Regions from separate parts of the Janthinobacterium sp. HH104 genome, predicted to be linked through region 4. Evidence: predicted binding sites of a transcription regulator. Region 4 holds the regulator's gene; each other region holds the start of a gene.
The links. The regulator sigma-54, encoded in region 4, starts transcription at its own class of promoters, with help from an activator protein. The targets are predictions, from matches to a motif close to TGGCANGNAANCTGCTTT.
Positions count from the first base shown of each region.

Region 1: a site for sigma-54 is predicted at 2,076-2,093, ahead of JAB6_RS01055 (pilin). Genes of this name have one in related genera too.
Region 2: a site for sigma-54 is predicted at 1,877-1,894, ahead of urtA (urea ABC transporter substrate-binding protein). Genes of this name have one in related genera too.
Region 3: a site for sigma-54 is predicted at 2,066-2,083, ahead of JAB6_RS14350 (beta-propeller fold lactonase family protein). Genes of this name have one in related genera too.

Region 1 is NZ_LRIB01000013.1:38,422-42,658, forward strand. It holds gene sucC (ADP-forming succinate--CoA ligase subunit beta) at 1-1,020, shown strand, start outside; gene sucD (succinate--CoA ligase subunit alpha) at 1,034-1,915, shown strand; gene JAB6_RS01055 (pilin) at 2,130-2,594, shown strand; gene JAB6_RS01060 (flagellar brake protein) at 2,616-3,338, opposite strand; gene JAB6_RS01065 (DUF6713 family protein) at 3,501-3,881, shown strand; gene moaC (cyclic pyranopterin monophosphate synthase MoaC) at 3,882-4,237, opposite strand, start outside.
Region 2 is NZ_LRIB01000052.1:16,183-20,419, reverse strand. It holds gene JAB6_RS24050 (DUF2760 domain-containing protein) at 1-67, opposite strand, end outside; gene JAB6_RS24045 (transglutaminase family protein) at 333-938, shown strand; gene JAB6_RS24040 (DUF4349 domain-containing protein) at 960-1,748, shown strand; gene urtA (urea ABC transporter substrate-binding protein) at 1,947-3,200, shown strand; gene urtB (urea ABC transporter permease subunit UrtB) at 3,288-4,237, shown strand, end outside.
Region 3 is NZ_LRIB01000034.1:191,437-195,673, forward strand. It holds gene JAB6_RS14340 (sterol desaturase family protein) at 1-214, opposite strand, end outside; gene JAB6_RS14345 (polysaccharide deacetylase family protein) at 214-1,053, opposite strand; gene JAB6_RS14350 (beta-propeller fold lactonase family protein) at 1,068-2,039, opposite strand; gene JAB6_RS14355 (FKBP-type peptidyl-prolyl cis-trans isomerase) at 2,237-2,593, shown strand; gene JAB6_RS14360 (acyl-CoA-binding protein) at 2,793-3,047, shown strand; gene JAB6_RS14365 (GNAT family N-acetyltransferase) at 3,094-3,564, shown strand; gene proX (glycine betaine/L-proline ABC transporter substrate-binding protein ProX) at 3,656-4,237, opposite strand, start outside.
Region 4 is NZ_LRIB01000054.1:92,138-96,374, reverse strand. It holds gene JAB6_RS25120 (enoyl-CoA hydratase/isomerase family protein) at 1-1,020, opposite strand, end outside; gene raiA (ribosome-associated translation inhibitor RaiA) at 1,154-1,516, opposite strand; gene JAB6_RS25110 (RNA polymerase factor sigma-54) at 1,586-3,064, opposite strand; gene lptB (LPS export ABC transporter ATP-binding protein) at 3,069-3,824, opposite strand; gene lptA (lipopolysaccharide transport periplasmic protein LptA) at 3,824-4,237, opposite strand, start outside.

The DNA of each region.
Region 1 (4,237 bases), on a different contig from region 4:
GCAGGTGGCCGCGGCAAGGGCGGCGGCGTGAAAGTGGCAAAATCGATCGAACAGGTCAAGGAATACGCTGACCAGATCATGGGCATGCAGCTGATCACGCACCAGACCAGCGCCGAAGGCCAGAAAGTCAACCGCCTGCTGGTGGAAGAAGGCGCCGACATCAAACAAGAACTGTACGTTTCGCTGGTCACCGACCGCGTCACCCAGAAAATCGTCCTGATGGCTTCGTCCGAAGGCGGTATGGACATCGAAGAAGTGGCAGAGAGCCACCCTGAGAAGATCCACCACGTCACCATCGATCCAGGCACCGGCCTGACCGATGCCCAGGCAGACGACATCGCCGCCAAGATCGGCGTGCCTGCCGGCTCCATCGCCGACGCCCGCGTCAACCTGCAAGGCCTGTACAAAGCGTACTGGGAAACCGATTGCTCGCTGGCCGAGATCAACCCGCTGATCGTCACCGGCAGCGGCAAAGTCATCGCCCTGGACGCCAAGTTCAACTTTGACCCGAACGCCCTGTTCCGTCATCCGGAAATCGTCGCCCTGCGCGATCTGGACGAAGAAGATCCAGCTGAAATCGAAGCGTCGAAATTCGACCTGGCCTACATTTCGCTCGACGGCAACATCGGTTGCCTGGTGAACGGCGCCGGTCTGGCCATGGCCACCATGGACACCATCAAGCTGTTCGGCGGCGAGCCAGCCAACTTCCTGGACGTCGGCGGCGGCGCCACGGCAGAAAAAGTCACCGAAGCGTTCAAGATCATGCTGAAAAACCCAGGCCTGAAAGCCATCCTGGTGAACATTTTCGGCGGCATCATGCGTTGCGACGTGATCGCTGAAGGCGTGATCGCCGCAGTGAAAGCCGTCTCGCTGAACGTACCGCTGGTCGTGCGCATGAAGGGCACCAACGAAGACCTGGGCAAAAAGATGCTGGCCGATTCCGGTCTGCCTATCATCGCAGCCGACACCATGGAAGATGCAGCCAAGAGCGTCGTTGCCGCTGCTGCCGGTCAAGCTTAATTAAGGAATCAACATGTCCATTCTGATCAATAAAGATACCAAAGTCGTTACCCAAGGGATCACCGGCAAGACCGGCCAGTTCCACACCCGCGGTTGCCGCGACTACGCGAACGGCAAAGCTGCCTTCGTGGCAGGCGTGAACCCGAAGAAAGCCGGCGAAGATTTCGAAGGCATTCCTATTTTCGCTAACGTTACCGAAGCGAAAAAAGAAACCGGCGCCAACGTTTCCGTGATCTACGTACCGCCAGCAGGCGCGGCAGCGGCGATCTGGGAAGCTGTCGAAGCCGAAATGGATCTGGCCATTTGCATCACCGAAGGCATTCCTGTCCGCGACATGATGGCCCTGAAAGACCGCATGGCTAAAGCCAACAGCAAAACCTTGCTGCTGGGCCCTAACTGCCCAGGCCTGATCACGCCAGATGAAATCAAGATCGGCATCATGCCAGGTCACATCCACAAGAAGGGCCGTATCGGCGTGGTGTCCCGTTCGGGCACCCTGACCTATGAAGCAGTGGGTCAATTGACCGCACTGGGTCTGGGCCAATCGTCGGCAGTCGGCATCGGCGGCGACCCGATCAACGGTCTGAAGCACATCGACATCATGAAGATGTTCAATGACGATCCAGATACCGACGCGGTCATCATGATCGGCGAAATCGGTGGCCCGGACGAAGCCAACGCGGCTTATTGGATCAAAGACAACATGAAAAAACCGGTCGTTGGCTTCATCGCTGGCGTAACCGCTCCTCCAGGCAAGCGCATGGGCCACGCCGGCGCGCTGATCTCGGGCGGTGCCGATACGGCACAAGCCAAGCTGGAAATCATGGAAGCTTGCGGCATCACCGTGACCAAAAACCCGTCGGAAATGGCGCGTCTGCTGAAAGCCATGCTGTAATTTTCAGCCTGGTTCATGCAGTACAAAAAAGGAGCTTCGGCTCCTTTTTTTTGTCCGCAAGACAGGCCAATTCCCGGCCTGGGCGGACGGCGCTGGTCCGAACCCGCCCAAATGCGTCGCTTTTCTTTCCAGGCGTACCGCCGCTGCCCGGGCGCGCCGCTGGCATGGTGCTTGCACCATGCACGGCACGAGCAACGCACAATGGGAGGATACGATGCGCGCGCAAAGCGGTTTTACCCTGATAGAACTGATGATCGTGGTGGCCATCGCCGGCATCCTGGCGGCCGTGGCCATTCCCCAGTACGGCGACTATACGATGCGGGCCAAGGTCAGCAATGTGCTGGCGGCCGCTGCGCCGCTGAAGACTGCCGTGGCCCTGTGCGTGCAGGAAAATGGCGGCGAGGCGGCCGCCTGCAGCACGCCGACCCCGGCCGTGCCCAGCGCCATCCCCGTGTTCAGTGCCACGCGCGAAGTGGCCAGCGGAAAGGTCGACAAGGGCAATATCGAGCTGACCCTGGCGGCCGACCTGGGCACCGGTATCGGTGGACAAACCGTGACGATGACCATGAAGCCGGGCACCAGCAGCCTGACCTGGTTCAATAGCACCACCGTGACGAATCCGGCAGCGAAGGAAGCGATTACCAAAAGCAACATTCCCGACGTGACATCGACGCTGTAGGTGGCGCTTGCCAGTTGGGTATCAGACGATTTTTTGCCGGTCCGCGATCAGCGCTTCATACGTGAGGTTTTGCAGCAGGGTGTAGTGGGTCGGTTCCAGGTCGATGAATTGCACGCCGTACGTATGAATTTCAGCTACCCCGGTGGCGTGGCCATTCGACGGCTTGCCCACGCTCACGTTCTGGATGCGGGCGCGCGTGTTGACGCGCATCTGATGCTTGTTCGGCTGCACCAGCAGGGTAAAGCTCAGCGCCACGCCTTCGTCATCGGGCGTAAGCATGCTGGGCGCCTCGATCAGCGCGCCCGAGACGCTGAGGTTGACGATGAACACGGGCACGGCCGCCACGTCGCGGTAGCTCAGCTGCGCCGGAATGTCCACCTTGACGCGCATGGCCGTGCGCAGGCTGGTGCCCTGGATGGCATCGGGAAAGCTCAGATGGACATAGTTGAGCGGGCGGCCGAAGATGCGCAGCACGCTGCAGAAAAACGAACAGACGGTGACACCGGAAAACACGCGGATGGTCAGCTTGTCACCCTCGTTGAGCATGATGGATGCGCCGTTTTCCATGGGAATCTTGACGATCAGGTACTCGTCTTTCACATAGCCGATCACGGTCGAGAAATGCTGGATGGGTTTGATGGTACGGTGCGTGATGAACTGGATGCGTCCCCCCACCTGCAGATTCATGGCCTCGAAGTCGAAGTCCTGGAGCTTGGTTTCCGCGGCGGGTCTGTTGCTTGTCATGCGATGCTCATGTGGATATGGACGACTCGCAGTATGCATGATTTCTTGATGAAAAAGCATTTATATCAATGAAATTCACTTTTACATCGAAAGCGCCATGGGCACATGCCGGTGCGTGGTGCAGGCTTTACAATGTGATCAATATTGACGAATGTAAATCTTATGCCGCGCAGCTACTTCTGGACCATGTTGTTCCTGATCTTGCATCAAATCGACGCTGCCTATTGGAAAGAGTGGGAGATGTTTCATCTGCCGGGCGGCGTGCAGGGTTTTCTCGTGTTTAACCTGGCGGCGATTACCGTGGTGCTGGCCGGTTACCGGCACGTGCTGCTGGCCACCGCGCGAGCGCCCCTGTATGCTTGTGTCTGCGCCGCGCTGGGCGTGGGAACGTTCCTGATCCACGCCGGCTTTGCGCTGGCAGGGCTGGAGCAATTCCACTTGCCCCTGTCCATGGCCATCATCGTACTGTGCCTGGCCAGTGCCGTCTCGCTGCTGCGCGACTTGCGCCGCGTCCAGGGCCATCTTGCGCGCCAGGCAAAATAATTACACCTCGGCGTGCCAATCGCCCGACTTGCCGCCATGCTTTTCCAGCACGCGCACATTCGTCATGACCATGCCCCGGTCGACGGCCTTACACATGTCGTAGATCGTCAACAAGCCGATCTGCACGGAAGTGAGCGCTTCCATTTCCACGCCCGTCTTGCCCGTCGTATCGACCTGGGCGCGGCAGTGCACGCTGTTGGCCGCTTCATCCACTTCAAAATCGACGGTGACGCGCGTGAGGGCCAGCGGGTGGCACAGGGGAATCAGGTCGCTCGTGCGCTTGGCGCCCATGATGGCGGCGATGCGGGCGATGCCCAGCACGTCACCTTTCTTGGCGTTGCCGGAAATGATCAATG
Region 2 (4,237 bases), on a different contig from region 4:
TGAAGAAAGCGCCGAAAGCCAGCGGGACACGGCGCCAGAACGATGGGTGGGACGATGAAGTGCTCATAGGGAACTCGTTTCTCTGATCTGTAGGGTGGCGTCGGCGGCGCGCCCGGTGGCGGGGCCGCTTCGCAGGGTAGTGCTTGTGCCGGGCCTGTACGGTCGGCTGTGTTTGCCCGCATGATACCAGCTACCGGGCCGGCGCCAAAGTCGCCGCCCCCGGAACGGCGAGCCTGACGCGTGGATTTTCTTTGTTCCTGCGCAAAGAAACGGTGAATGTTGCGAAGCTTCGACTAAAATCGCGCATTATCTTTTCGCATTGCCTTTATGCCATGTCTACCGACTTTTCCCCCGACTTTTCCATATATCTAGCCAGCAGCACCTACATCGACAGCGACCATCCGGCCGTGCGCGCCAAGGCGGCCGCATTGGCGGCAGGTGCCGTGGGCGACGCCGCCATCGCGGCCCGCTGCTTTGCCTTCGTGCGCGACGAGGTGGCCCACAGCTGGGATTACCAGCGCAATCCCGTCACTTGCCGCGCTTCCGACGTCTTGCAGCATGGAACGGGATACTGTTATGCGAAGAGCCATCTGCTGGCCGCGCTGCTGCGCGCCAACGGCATTCCTGCCGGCCTGTGCTACCAGCGCTTGGCTGTCGGCGAAGTGGGGCCGCCGTTTTGCCTGCATGGCTTGAATGCCGTGTATCTGCAGGACTTTGGCTGGTACCGCATCGATGCGCGCGGCAACAAACCCGGCGTCGATGCCGCCTTTGTGCCGCCACGCGAGCAGCTGGCCTTTCCCGTGCTGGCGCCCGAAGAGCGCGACTTGCCGGAAATCTGGGCGGAACCGCTGCCGCAGGTGGTGGCGTTGCTGACGCAATACGCCACCGTGCACGACGTGGCGGCGCACCTGCCCGATATCACATTGCTGCCGCTGTAAAAATAATCCAGGAAAGAAATCATGAAAAAAGTGTATGTAGGTCTGATCGGCCTGATGTTGCTGGCCGGTTGCGGCGGCAAGGGCGAGAGCGGCGGGCAGTCGAGCGCCGCGCGTCTCGATGGCAAGGAAAAGGGCAGCGAGTTTCTTGCCTATGAACATAATGTCAGCGTCGATACGCACGAGGCGCAAGTGCGGCCCCTGTATGAAAAAGTGGTTGCCGCCTGCAAGGCCGATACGGAAAACGGCTGCCTGCTGCTCGATTCCAGCCTCGACAGCGGGCGCTACGTGCATGCGCGCATCAGCATGCGCGCCAAGCCGGCCGGCATCAAGAAGCTTGTCGCGCTGGTCGCGGCCGAAGGCGACGTCACCAGCCAGGGCACCAAGGTGGAAGACCTGGGCCGCCCCGTGCTCGACAGCAAGAAACGTCTGGAGATGCTCAAGCAATACCAGGCGCAATTGCAAGACCTGGAAAAGCGCTCGGGCGCGAATGTCGATGCCCTCATCAAGGTGACCAAGGAACTGGCCACTGTGCAAGTGGAGCTGGAGCAGGCGACGGCGGCCGACGCGCTGTTGATGCAGCGCATCGATACGGACTTGCTGAACGTGGCCATCAGCGCGGAAGGCAAGCAATCGTTCTGGACGCCCGTCAAGCGCTCGCTGGGCAATTTCACGGACAACCTGTCGGAAGGCGTGGCCAACGCCATCACGGCCATGGCCTACATCCTGCCGTGGCTGATCGCTTTCGTGTTGCTGTTCCCGCTGGGACGCAAGGGCTGGCGCCGCTTGAGAGGCGTACCGCGCAAGGATTGATGCCGGGATTTTTGCGTCCGGCGCACCGTTTTACGGCAATTTGAAACCTGGCTGCACAGTCCTTGTGCAGCCAGGTTTTTTTTCGTGCGGCGAGAGCCGCGTGCACCATGGCGGACACCTGCTGGTGCTGGCATGCATTCTGCTTTAACAACATCGTATGCCCAGCTCGACCCCCACGAACCCATCACAGGAGTCCCCATGTCACGACGCATCATCCTGAAAGCGGCCGCCGCCGGCGCACTGGCCCTTGCCACCTCCACTTACATGCAGGCAGCCCTGGCCGCCGACACGATCAAGGTGGGCATTTTGCACTCGCTGTCGGGCACCATGGCCATTTCCGAAACGTCGCTGAAGGACGTGGCCTTGATGACGATCGCCGAGATCAATGCCAAGGGCGGTGTGCTGGGCAAGAAGCTGGAAGCCGTCGTCGTCGACCCGGCGTCGAACTGGCCCTTGTTCGCGGAAAAAGCGCGCCAGCTGGTGGCGCAGGACAAGGTCGCCGTCGTGTTCGGCTGCTGGACGTCCGTGTCGCGCAAGTCGGTTTTACCTGTGTTCAAGGAGCTCAACAGCCTGCTGTTTTACCCGGTGCAATACGAGGGCGAAGAACTGGAAAAGAATGTGTTTTACACGGGCGCCGCGCCGAACCAGCAAGCGATCCCCGCCGTCGAATACCTGATGAGCAAGGATGGCGGCGGCGCCAAGCGCTTCGTGCTGCTGGGCACGGATTACGTGTATCCGCGCACCACGAACAAGATCCTGCGTGCCTTCCTGAAAAGCAAGGGCGTCAAAGATAGCGATATCAGCGAGGTCTACACGCCGTTCGGCCACGCCGACTATCAAACCATCGTCGCCAATATCAAGAAGTTTTCCACGGGTGGCAAGACGGCCGTCATTTCCACCATCAATGGCGACTCGAATGTGCCGTTCTACAAGGAGCTGGGCAATGCGGGCTTGAAAGCCACGGACGTGCCTGTCGTTGCGTTTTCCGTGGGCGAGGAAGAGCTGCGCGGCATCGATACCAAGCCCTTGCTTGGCCACCTGGCGGCATGGAATTATTTTGAATCCGTCAAGAATCCCGTGAATACGGCCTTCATCAAGCAGTGGAAGGCGTATGCCGTGGCGCAAAAGCTGCCGAACGCGGGTTCGGTCGTGACGAACGACCCGATGGAAGCGACCTATGTCGGCATCCACATGTGGGCGCAAGCCGTGGAAAAAGCCAAGTCGACGGACACGGACAAGGTGATCGCCGCCATGGCCGGCCAGAGCGTCAAGGCGCCATCGGGCTTCACCCTGACCATGGACGCTACGAACCACCATCTGCACAAGCCCGTGATGATCGGCGAGATCAAGGCCGATGGGCAATTCAATGTCGTGTGGAAAACCAAGGAACCGATACGTGCGCAGCCTTGGAGCCCGTTTATCAAGGGGAATGAGGGTAAGCAGAAGTTATGAGTTAGCAGCAGAAAGGCCGGGGTCAGACCCGACGGGTCTGACCCCAGATTTCGCTTGGGCTGAAGTAACGATGAGAGGTCTTTCCGCATGCGTCTGCTACGTCGTATTTTGTTATTACTTTGCCTGTTGCCGCTGTCTGCGCAGGCAGCCATTTCCCCCAACCTGCTCAAACCGCTATCCGGCGACGACCCAGATACCAGAGTCGCCGCCGTCGCCCAGATCGCCGCCCTGGCCACGCCCGAGGCTGCCAAGGTGCTGCAAGCGTTGCAAGACGACAGCCTGTATGCAGCGCCCGACGGCAAGGTCTACATCGTCGACGGCGAGCAGGCATATGACCCGGCAAGCGGCAAGAGCGTGCCGCTGCCGGACGGTATCGACGGCGTCATGGTCAACAACCGCTTGCGCTCGGCCGTGGCTGGTGCCTTGTCGGGGCTGAAACTGCTGGCGCCAGAGCGGGCCACACGGCTGGCCGCTGCGCAGGCGCTGCAGCAATCCGTCGATCCCGCGCAGCTGCCCCTGATCCACAAGGCGCTGGCGCAAGAGAGCGATGCCGAGATCCAGCAGATATTGCAAGTGCTGATCGCCAGCGCCAATCTGCATGCGCCAGACGCCGCCACGCGCAAGCAGGCTGTACAGGACCTGGCGGGCAGCAGCGATGCGCGGCTGCTGCCCGTGCTGCAAGCCATGCTGGACAAGGGCGGCGAGCCGGACGAAGCCGTGCAGCTGGCCGCCATCGACACCATGGGCCAGATCAAGGGACGAGTGGCGCGCATGGAATTCGCGGGCAATGTGTTCTACGGCATCTCGCTGGGCAGCGTGCTGCTGTTAGCCGCCTTGGGGCTGGCCATCACCTTCGGCTTGATGGGCATCATCAATATGGCGCATGGCGAATTGCTGATGATAGGCGCTTACACGACGTATCTGTGCCAGCTGTTCTTCCGCACCTATTTGCCTGGCCTGCAGGATGCCTACCTGCTAGCCGCCTTGCCGGCCGCCTTTCTCGTCGCGGGACTGGTGGGCGTGGCGCTCGAGCGCAC
Region 3 (4,237 bases), on a different contig from region 4:
GCGGGCGCAGCACGAGAAACAGCAGCACCAGTTCGCACAGGCCGATCAGCAGCCACTCCGTGCCTTCGAACGCTTCTTCCGTGAATTCGCCAAAGCCCAGGTGATAGACGAGGGGATTGACCACCGTCTGGAACAGCCAGCCTTGCGCCACGCCAAAGGCGTCGACCACCGTATCGATGACGGGCGTGACGAAGCCGAGGATGTCGGCGGCCATCATGGCTGGCCCTTCTTCTGCGCGTAGGCAGGGTGCTCGCGCAGGGTGGCAAAGCAGAAACCCTTGTCTTGCAGGCCGGAAATCAAAGCATCGAGGTTGGCCGGTGCCCACGCATCCTTGCGCGACCAGATGCCCATGTGCGAAATGAAGATGTCGCCGCTGCGCAAGTTCGCCAGCGATTTCTTCAGCAGCATGGCGTTCGGATACCTGTCGCTGGGCAGCTCATCGCCGGAATACCCCGCCGGCGCCCAGCCCGCGTGCTGGTAGCCGCAAGCGCTGCCGGCCGCCAGGGTACGCGGCGACGTGTAGCCGCCCGGCGCGCGCCAGAATGGGTCGAGCTTGTGGCCGGTCAGTTCCTGGAAGCGCGTATCGACACGGCGCAATTCCTCGCAGAACTGTTTATCGCTAAACGACGCCAGTTTGCCGCCGTCCTTGCCGAACTGAGGCTTAACCTGAATCAAGCCGTTGGCCAGATCCTTCTTCCAGTACACATGGTCAAACGTATGCGTACCGAACGCATGGCCTTCGGCGACCCGGGCTTTCCAGTACGGCGCCCACGAGGCATCGAGCGAATAATCGCCGCGCGTGGTCTTTTCGTTGGCAAGGAAAAACGTGGCTTTGATATGACGCTTGTTGAGCACGTCGGCGATCAGTTGCGCTTGCGACTGGCTGCCTGTGTCGAACGTCATATAGATCGTGCCCTTGCAGGCGGCCGGCGCTGAAGATGCGGCTGGGACCGGTGCTGCAGGTGCCGGTGTGGCGGCATACGCGGGGGACAGCATGGCGCTGGCGCACAGCAGCATGGCGGACACGCGGCCCGCAGGAATCAGGTGTTTCATCATCACACCCGCCATCACATGCGCGGCGAGTGGGTGGCGAAATACACGCCATGGGGCGAGCGGCCCACCGGTATGGTCTTGATGACCTTGCGCGTGGTCAGGTCGATCACGGCCACTTTCTTGATCCAGCGCAGGGTCACCCACATGGTCTTGCCATCGGGCGTGATTTCCATGCAGTCCGGACCGCCCGGCACATTGATGGTGCCCACGTTTTCAAGGGTTTGCTGGTCGATGATGTTGATGGTGTTCGATACGCGGTTCGAGACGAACGTCATGCGGTTGTCACCGAGCGCGCGGAAATTATGCGTACCGGCGCCCGCCTTGATGCGCTTGACGGTCTTTTGCGTGCGCCAGTCGATCACTTCCACGTAATCGCTGCCCATGATGCCGACCAGCAAATGCTTGCCATCGGGCGTCATCGTGATACCGGCCGGCGCGGGGCCGACAGGCATGGTCCATTTGACGGTTTGCGTGGCCAGGTCGATGGCGCTGACCTGGTTGCTGCCCTGCTGCGTGATGAAGGCCATGGTGCTGTCGGCCGTGAACGCCATGTGGCTGGGCAGTTTCGGCAGCGGGATGCGCTTGGCCAGGGTCAGGTTCTTGCCGTCGTAGCGGTACAGGTCGATGCGGTCCAGGCGCAGCGAATTCGAAATGAACCATTTCTGGTCCGGCGAAAAGCCGATCTGGTAAGGATCGAGGATGTTGCTGATGCGGCGCTGGATCTGGCCCGAGACAGGATCGAGGAAAATGAGCTCGTTGCCGACGGAACTGGCGACGATCAGCGACTTGCCGTCCGGCGTTTCCATCAGATGGTGCGGTTCCTTGCCGACGGCAAAGGTGGACAGGGGAGCATAGGTTTTCTGGTCCAGCAGTTGCACCGTAGCATCACGGGAATTGAGTACCACCACCACTTCGGCTTGCGCCGTCGATATTGCGGAAACCAGGCACAGCGAGGAAAAAACAAGGCGGCGTAGACTGCGGAACATGGAAGAAATCACTGTTAAATACAAAACATGCATTTTACGTGGAACACTGTATTTATTGTGTGAAATCCCCCCTTAAATACAACCGGCAGCCACACATCGGCGTAATTTCCGGTTTTCGCTTGCGCCGGGCCTGGAATGGCGCTTTGCAACTCATTGCTCTACAATCTGAAGCTTTCATCGCCTACACAAGGATTATCATGACCACCACCACTACCGCTTCCGGCCTGCAATACATCGATACCGTCGTTGGCGAAGGCGCTGAAGCGCAAGCCGGCAACAATGTTGTCGTGCATTACACGGGCTGGCTGCAAAACGACGACGGCAGCGCCGGTTCGAAATTTGACTCGAGCAAGGACCGCAACGATCCATTCGAATTCCCGCTGGGCGCAGGCCGCGTCATCCAGGGTTGGGACGAAGGCGTGCAAGGCATGAAAGTGGGCGGCAAGCGCCAGCTGATCATCCCTGCGGCACTGGGCTATGGCGCACGCGGCGCCGGCGGCGTGATTCCACCGAACGCCACCCTGATTTTCGACGTCGAACTGCTGGGCGTATAAGAAGCTGAAGGCTGCGTTCCAAGGACCGTGCCAGACGCCGCCACTGATCACTCAGCGGCGGCGTTTTTGTTTTGAGGGTGTCCTCTAATGCACGGCGCGCTTTTTTCACTATGATGTCAGGCACTGCAGCACGCACGGTGGCCACTCCGCCGGGCCTGCCGCACTTTTCCAGCGATTCCATCAGCACACAGGAGCCATCATGAGTTTACAAGAGCAATTCGAACAAGCGCAGCTCGATTCCAAGACCCTGTCCGAGCGTCCGGACAATATGACCTTGTTGAAAATCTACGCCTTGTTCAAGCAAGCGTCGAGCGGCGACGCCACGGGCGAGCGTCCTGGCATGACCGACTTCGTCAACCGTGCCAAGTTCGACGCCTGGGCGGCCCTGACCGGCACCTCGAAGGAAGATGCGCAGCAACAATACATCGACCTGATCGAAGACTTGAAGGACTGATCGTCCCTCCCTGCCCCGGCGCCTGCCGGGGCAGTATAATTTCTGCATGACACCATCACCGAATTCCCTGGTTTCCCTGGCCCATGCCGCCGACCTGCCCCGCTTGTTCGATGTCTGGCACCTGTCCGTACGCGCCACCCACGATTTCCTTGCCGATAGCGATATCGCCTTCCTGATGCCTTTCGTCCGCGACGAGCTGGCCAGGGTGACGGCCGAACGCCTGCTGCACGTGCTGCGCGCCGATGACGGCGTCGCCTATGCCTTCCTGTGCGTCGAGCACGCCAAGATCGAGATGCTGTTCGTACATCCCGACCAGCGCGGCAGCGGCGCCGGCCGCGCGCTCGTGCGGCACGCCATCGCGGCCCTGGGCGCCACGGCTGTCGATGTCAACGAACACAACACGCAAGCGCATGGCTTTTACCTCCACCAGGGCTTTATCGGGGAAAGCCGCTCCGAACGCGACCCGTTCGGCAAGCCTTTCCCCATTTTGCCCCTGAAACTGGCCGAAAACGGCTAAAAACTCACCAAAAACCACCAAAACAGGCCGTTAACGCAAAAGTGGCTACCAAAATGGTAGCCACTTTTTCATGTTGAAACGGCGCTAGAACTTACTTTTTCGCCGCTGCCAGCGCTTGCGCGATCCAGCCGTCAAACTTTTGCTGGTGGAACTTGATCCAGCCAGCCGTATGGCGCGCGATATCGGCTTGCGTGTTTTCGCCACGGCGCATGCGTTCGTTCTGCGCATTGATGTCGGCCACGGGCAATTGCATCACTTCGAACAGCTTGGCCGCGGCCGGGTTTTTCTCGGCCCAGGCCTTGTTGGACACGATGCGCGCCGTGTTGACGGCAAAGCCGTAATCGCTGCCATTGTCCAGACGCGTGTTTACTTTCTCCGGATTGGCCGAGAATGGCACTTTCAGCCAGACCACGTCCTTGCCCGGGACCAGCACGCCGCTGACCCAGTACGGCGTCCACGTGTAGTACAAAATCGGTTCGCCACGCTTGTAGCGGCCCATGGTGTCGGCGATCAGGGCCGCATAGCTGCCCTGCACGTGCGTCACCGTTTCGCGCAATTTGTACGCATCCATGTGATTCTCGATCAGCGCTTCGCAGCCCCAGCCGGGGTTGCAGCCCGTCAAGTCGGCCTTGCCGTCGCCGTCGTGATCGAACAGCTTAGCCAGGTTCGGGTC
Region 4 (4,237 bases):
GGCAGCATCGACCTCGTCCAGGCTTGATGGGTTCCAGCGCGGCGCATTGTCCTTGTCGACCACCAGCGCACGCACGCCTTCGAGCACTTCGCCATGCTCGAAATTGTGGCGCACCACCGTGCGCTCCAGACGCAGACAATCGGCCACGCCCAAGTGAGCCCCGCGCTGCAGCAATTCCAGAGTTACCGACATCATCAAAGGCGAGCGCAGGCGCATGGCCGCCAGCGCCTTGCTGGCGAACGCGCTGTCGTCCTGCGCCAGCGAGGCCATGATGGCCGCCACGGAGCCGGCGCCGAAGTGACGGTCCAGCGCCACGCGCGCCGCCGCCAGCGAGGCGATACCCGCCTCGGCCTGGAACGGCGCCGCCAGCGCCTTGATGGCGACCGGCAAGGCCTCGCCCGGCGTCGACTCGAACAGGGCCAGCAGCGCCCCCATCTGCGCCTCGGGCAGGTAGACATCGGCCAGGTCCGTGTACAGGGCGTCGGCCGCGTTGATCGTCAAGCCCGTCAAGCCCAGGTACAGGCCCAGCTGGCCGGCCAGGCGGGACAGGAAATAACTGCCGCCCACATCCGGGAACAAGCCAATATTAACTTCCGGCATGGCCATGCGCGTGCGGCCCGTGACGATGCGCAGGCGGTTGCCGGGTCCGGCTTGCGCCACGCCCATGCCGCCGCCCATCACCACGCCATCCATCACGGCGATATACGGTTTCGGATAGAAATGGATCACATGATTTAACGCGTATTCTTCCGTAAAGAAATCTTCCAGCAAGGCGCTGCCGCCTTGCGGCGTGGCCAGGCCCGCATCGTAGAAGAAACGGATGTCGCCGCCGGCGCACAGTGCTTTCTCGCTGCTCGAGCGGATCACGACGGCGTCCACCTGCGGATCGTCGCGCCAGGCCAGCAGGGCAGCGCTCAGGGCGCGCACCATCTCCAGCGACAGGGAATTCAAGGCTTTCGGACGGTCGAGCACGATGTGCCCCGTGCGGTTGCGGATGGAGGTCTGGACGAAGTCGCTCATGGCAGGCGTGAAAAAAGTAAAAGTACAAACATTTTAGCGCCTGCGCGGGGAAGATTGCATTCAAAAGGTCCAGGCGCAAAAAAGGGCGCAATGTGCGCCCTTAGTTGATCACAACTGCTGGAAGCGGGTGGCCTTAAACGGCGACGACGGCGTCTTCCTCGGAGTTGTCTGGCAGATGCTTGATCGCCTCTTTACCGTGCCCTTGCACTTTGGTTTTGTATTTCATCACTTGCCTATCGAGCTTGTCGATCAGGGCATCGATCGCGGCATACAGGTCTTGTGCCAGGCTTTCCACATAGACGGTTTTGCCACTTAAACGCAGGTTGACTTCGGCCTTTTGACGTTTTTCTTTCTCTTTGAGGTTATCCACGGTCAGAATCACGGCGATATCGATAACTTGATCGAAATGACGTTTCACGCGTTCCAGCTTCGTTTGTACGTATTCACGGATGGCTGGTGTCACTTCGAGATGATGTCCGCTGATGGTGAGATTCATACACACTCCTAAAGATGATCGGGTTCGTGCGGTCCATCCTATCCGGCCCGCAGAGGAACCGAAAAAAACTTACAAACACTTACGCAGGCTCACTGGCGGAATTTTCAACGCTTCCCGGTATTTGGCAACAGTACGTCGCGCAATCACCATGCCTTGTTCCCCCAGCATGTCCGCAATCTTACTGTCGGATAAAGGATTTTTAGGGTCTTCTGCTCCTGTCAGTTGCACGATCAATGCCCGTATCGCCGTCGATGACGCTTCGCCCCCCGCTTCGGTGGCGACGTGGCTACCAAAGAAATATTTCAACTCGAACATGCCGTGCGGGGTCAGCATGTACTTTTGAGTTGTTACCCGCGAGATAGTACTCTCGTGTAAACCCAGTGTATCAGCTATTTCACGGAGCACAAGGGGGCGCATGGCAACGGCCCCGTGCGAGAAAAAGTTCTTTTGTCTTTCTACTATTGCCTGTGCCACGCGCAGGATCGTGTCGAAACGCTGGCGCATATTCTTGATCAGCCACTTGGCTTCCTGCAACTGTGCGCCCATGGCGCCCTCGCCCTTGCCCTGCTTAAGCAGGTTGGCGTACATGGCGTTGACGCGCAGGCGCGGCATGACGTCGTTGTTCAGGGTCACTTGCCAGCCATTGCGCGCGCGCTTGACGACGACGTCGGGCACCACGTAATCGGACACGTCCGAGGCGAATACGGCGCCCGGATGCGGATTGCACTGGCGAATCACCGTCTGTGCTTCGCGCAAGTCTTCATCGTCGCAATCGAGGGCTTTTTTCAGCTTGTTGAAATCGCGCTGGGCAAACCAGGCCAGGTGCTTTTCCACGATGACGAGGGCCATGCGCCGCGTCACCATGGCGATGTGCGGCAAGCGCTTGATCTGCAGCGCCAGGCATTCGGACGCATTGCGCGCGCCCACGCCGGGCGGATCGAAACTTTGCAGCAGCGACAAGGCCGTACGCATCTCGTCGGCGTCGATTTCCAGCTCTTCCGGCAGGCGCGCCAGGATGTCGTCGAGCGACTCTTCCAGGTAGCCATTGTCGTCGAGCGCGTCGATGATCAGCTCGACCAGCGCGCGGTCGCGCAATTCAAGCACCGTCACGCGCATCTGCTCCATCAGGTGTTCGCGCAGGGTGCAGTGATGGGCCTCGAGTTGCGGGCGGGAATCTTCGTCGTCGGGCGCCTTGCCCCGGCTCGCCTCGCTCCAGTCGCTGTCGCCGCCATCCGCCGCGGCCGGACCCTCGCCCGCCTCGCCGTCAAAGGTTTCCGCTTCGGCTGGCGCCGCGGGCGCCTCCTGGCCTGGCGGCTGGGGCGGCGCTTCGGCCGGCGCCGCCGTGGAACTCAAGGCCCCGTCCGACAGCAGGCGCAGCGAACGGTCGAGCGGATCGTCGAGGCGCTCGAGCAAGGGATTGTCCGTCAGCAGTTGTTCGAGTTCCTGGTGCAATTCCAGGGTGGACAATTGCAACAGGCGTATCGATTGCTGCAACTGCGGCGTCAGTGCCAGGTGCTGCGAAGTGCGCAGCTGCAATGATTGTTTCATTGGCTTACATGCGGAAGTGTTCGCCCAGATAGACCCGGCGTACCGACTCGTTCGCGATGATGTCGTCGGGGCGTCCCGACGCCAGTACCGAGCCCTGGTTGATGATGTAGGCACGGTCGCAAATACCCAGCGTCTCGCGCACATTATGATCGGTGATCAGCACGCCGATATTGCGCTCCTTCAAGAAGCGCACGATGCGCTGGATCTCGATCACGGCGATCGGATCGACGCCGGCGAACGGTTCATCGAGCAGCACGAAACGGGGATCCGTGGCCAGCGCGCGGGCGATTTCCACGCGGCGGCGCTCGCCGCCCGACAGGGACAGGGCCTGGTTCTCGCGCAGCTTTTCAATCTGCAAATCGGCCAGCAGCTTATCCAGGCGCTCCTCGATCTCGGCCTTCTTCAAAGGACGGCCTTCGACGGTCTGGATTTCCAGCACGGCGCGGATATTGTCTTCCACCGTCATCTTGCGGAAGACGGACGCTTCCTGCGGCAGATAGGACAGGCCCATCTGCGCGCGGCGGTGGATCGGCAGGCTGGAAATGTCCACGCCGCTGATGTCGATGCTGCCGCCGTCCGACGGCACCAGGCCGACGATCATGTAGAACGAGGTGGTCTTGCCGGCGCCGTTCGGGCCCAGCAAACCCACCACTTCGCCGCATTCGACTTGCAGCGAGACATCATGCACGACTTGCCGCTTGCCATAGGTTTTTTGCAGACCGCGAACGATCAGGGTGCTGCCGCAACGAGTATTGTCCATTATTTCTTTCCTGGCGCAGGCGTGGCCGGCGCTTTCTCCGCTTCAGGCGCCTTGGTCTTCGGCTGGATCACCATGCGCACGCTGCCGCCATCGGAGGTGCTGGTGCCGCTGTCGGAATTTTCCATCTTGAATACTTCCTTGCGGCTGTCATACGAGATGAAGGCGCCATTGGCCACGTCCGTCACTTTCGTGCCTTCCAGGCGCGTCAGCTTGGCCTTGGAAAACAGTTTCACCACTTCCGTCTTGTTGTCGTATTCCACGCGCTCCGCTTCGCCTTCGACCCACAGGTCGCCCGCGCCATCGCGCTTCTGGCGGAACGTGGCCAGCTTGCCGGGATCGGCCCAGAAGGTGATGAACTGATAGCCTTGCGGGTCTTCCGTGATCAATGCCCGGCCCGCCTTCATGGTCAGGGT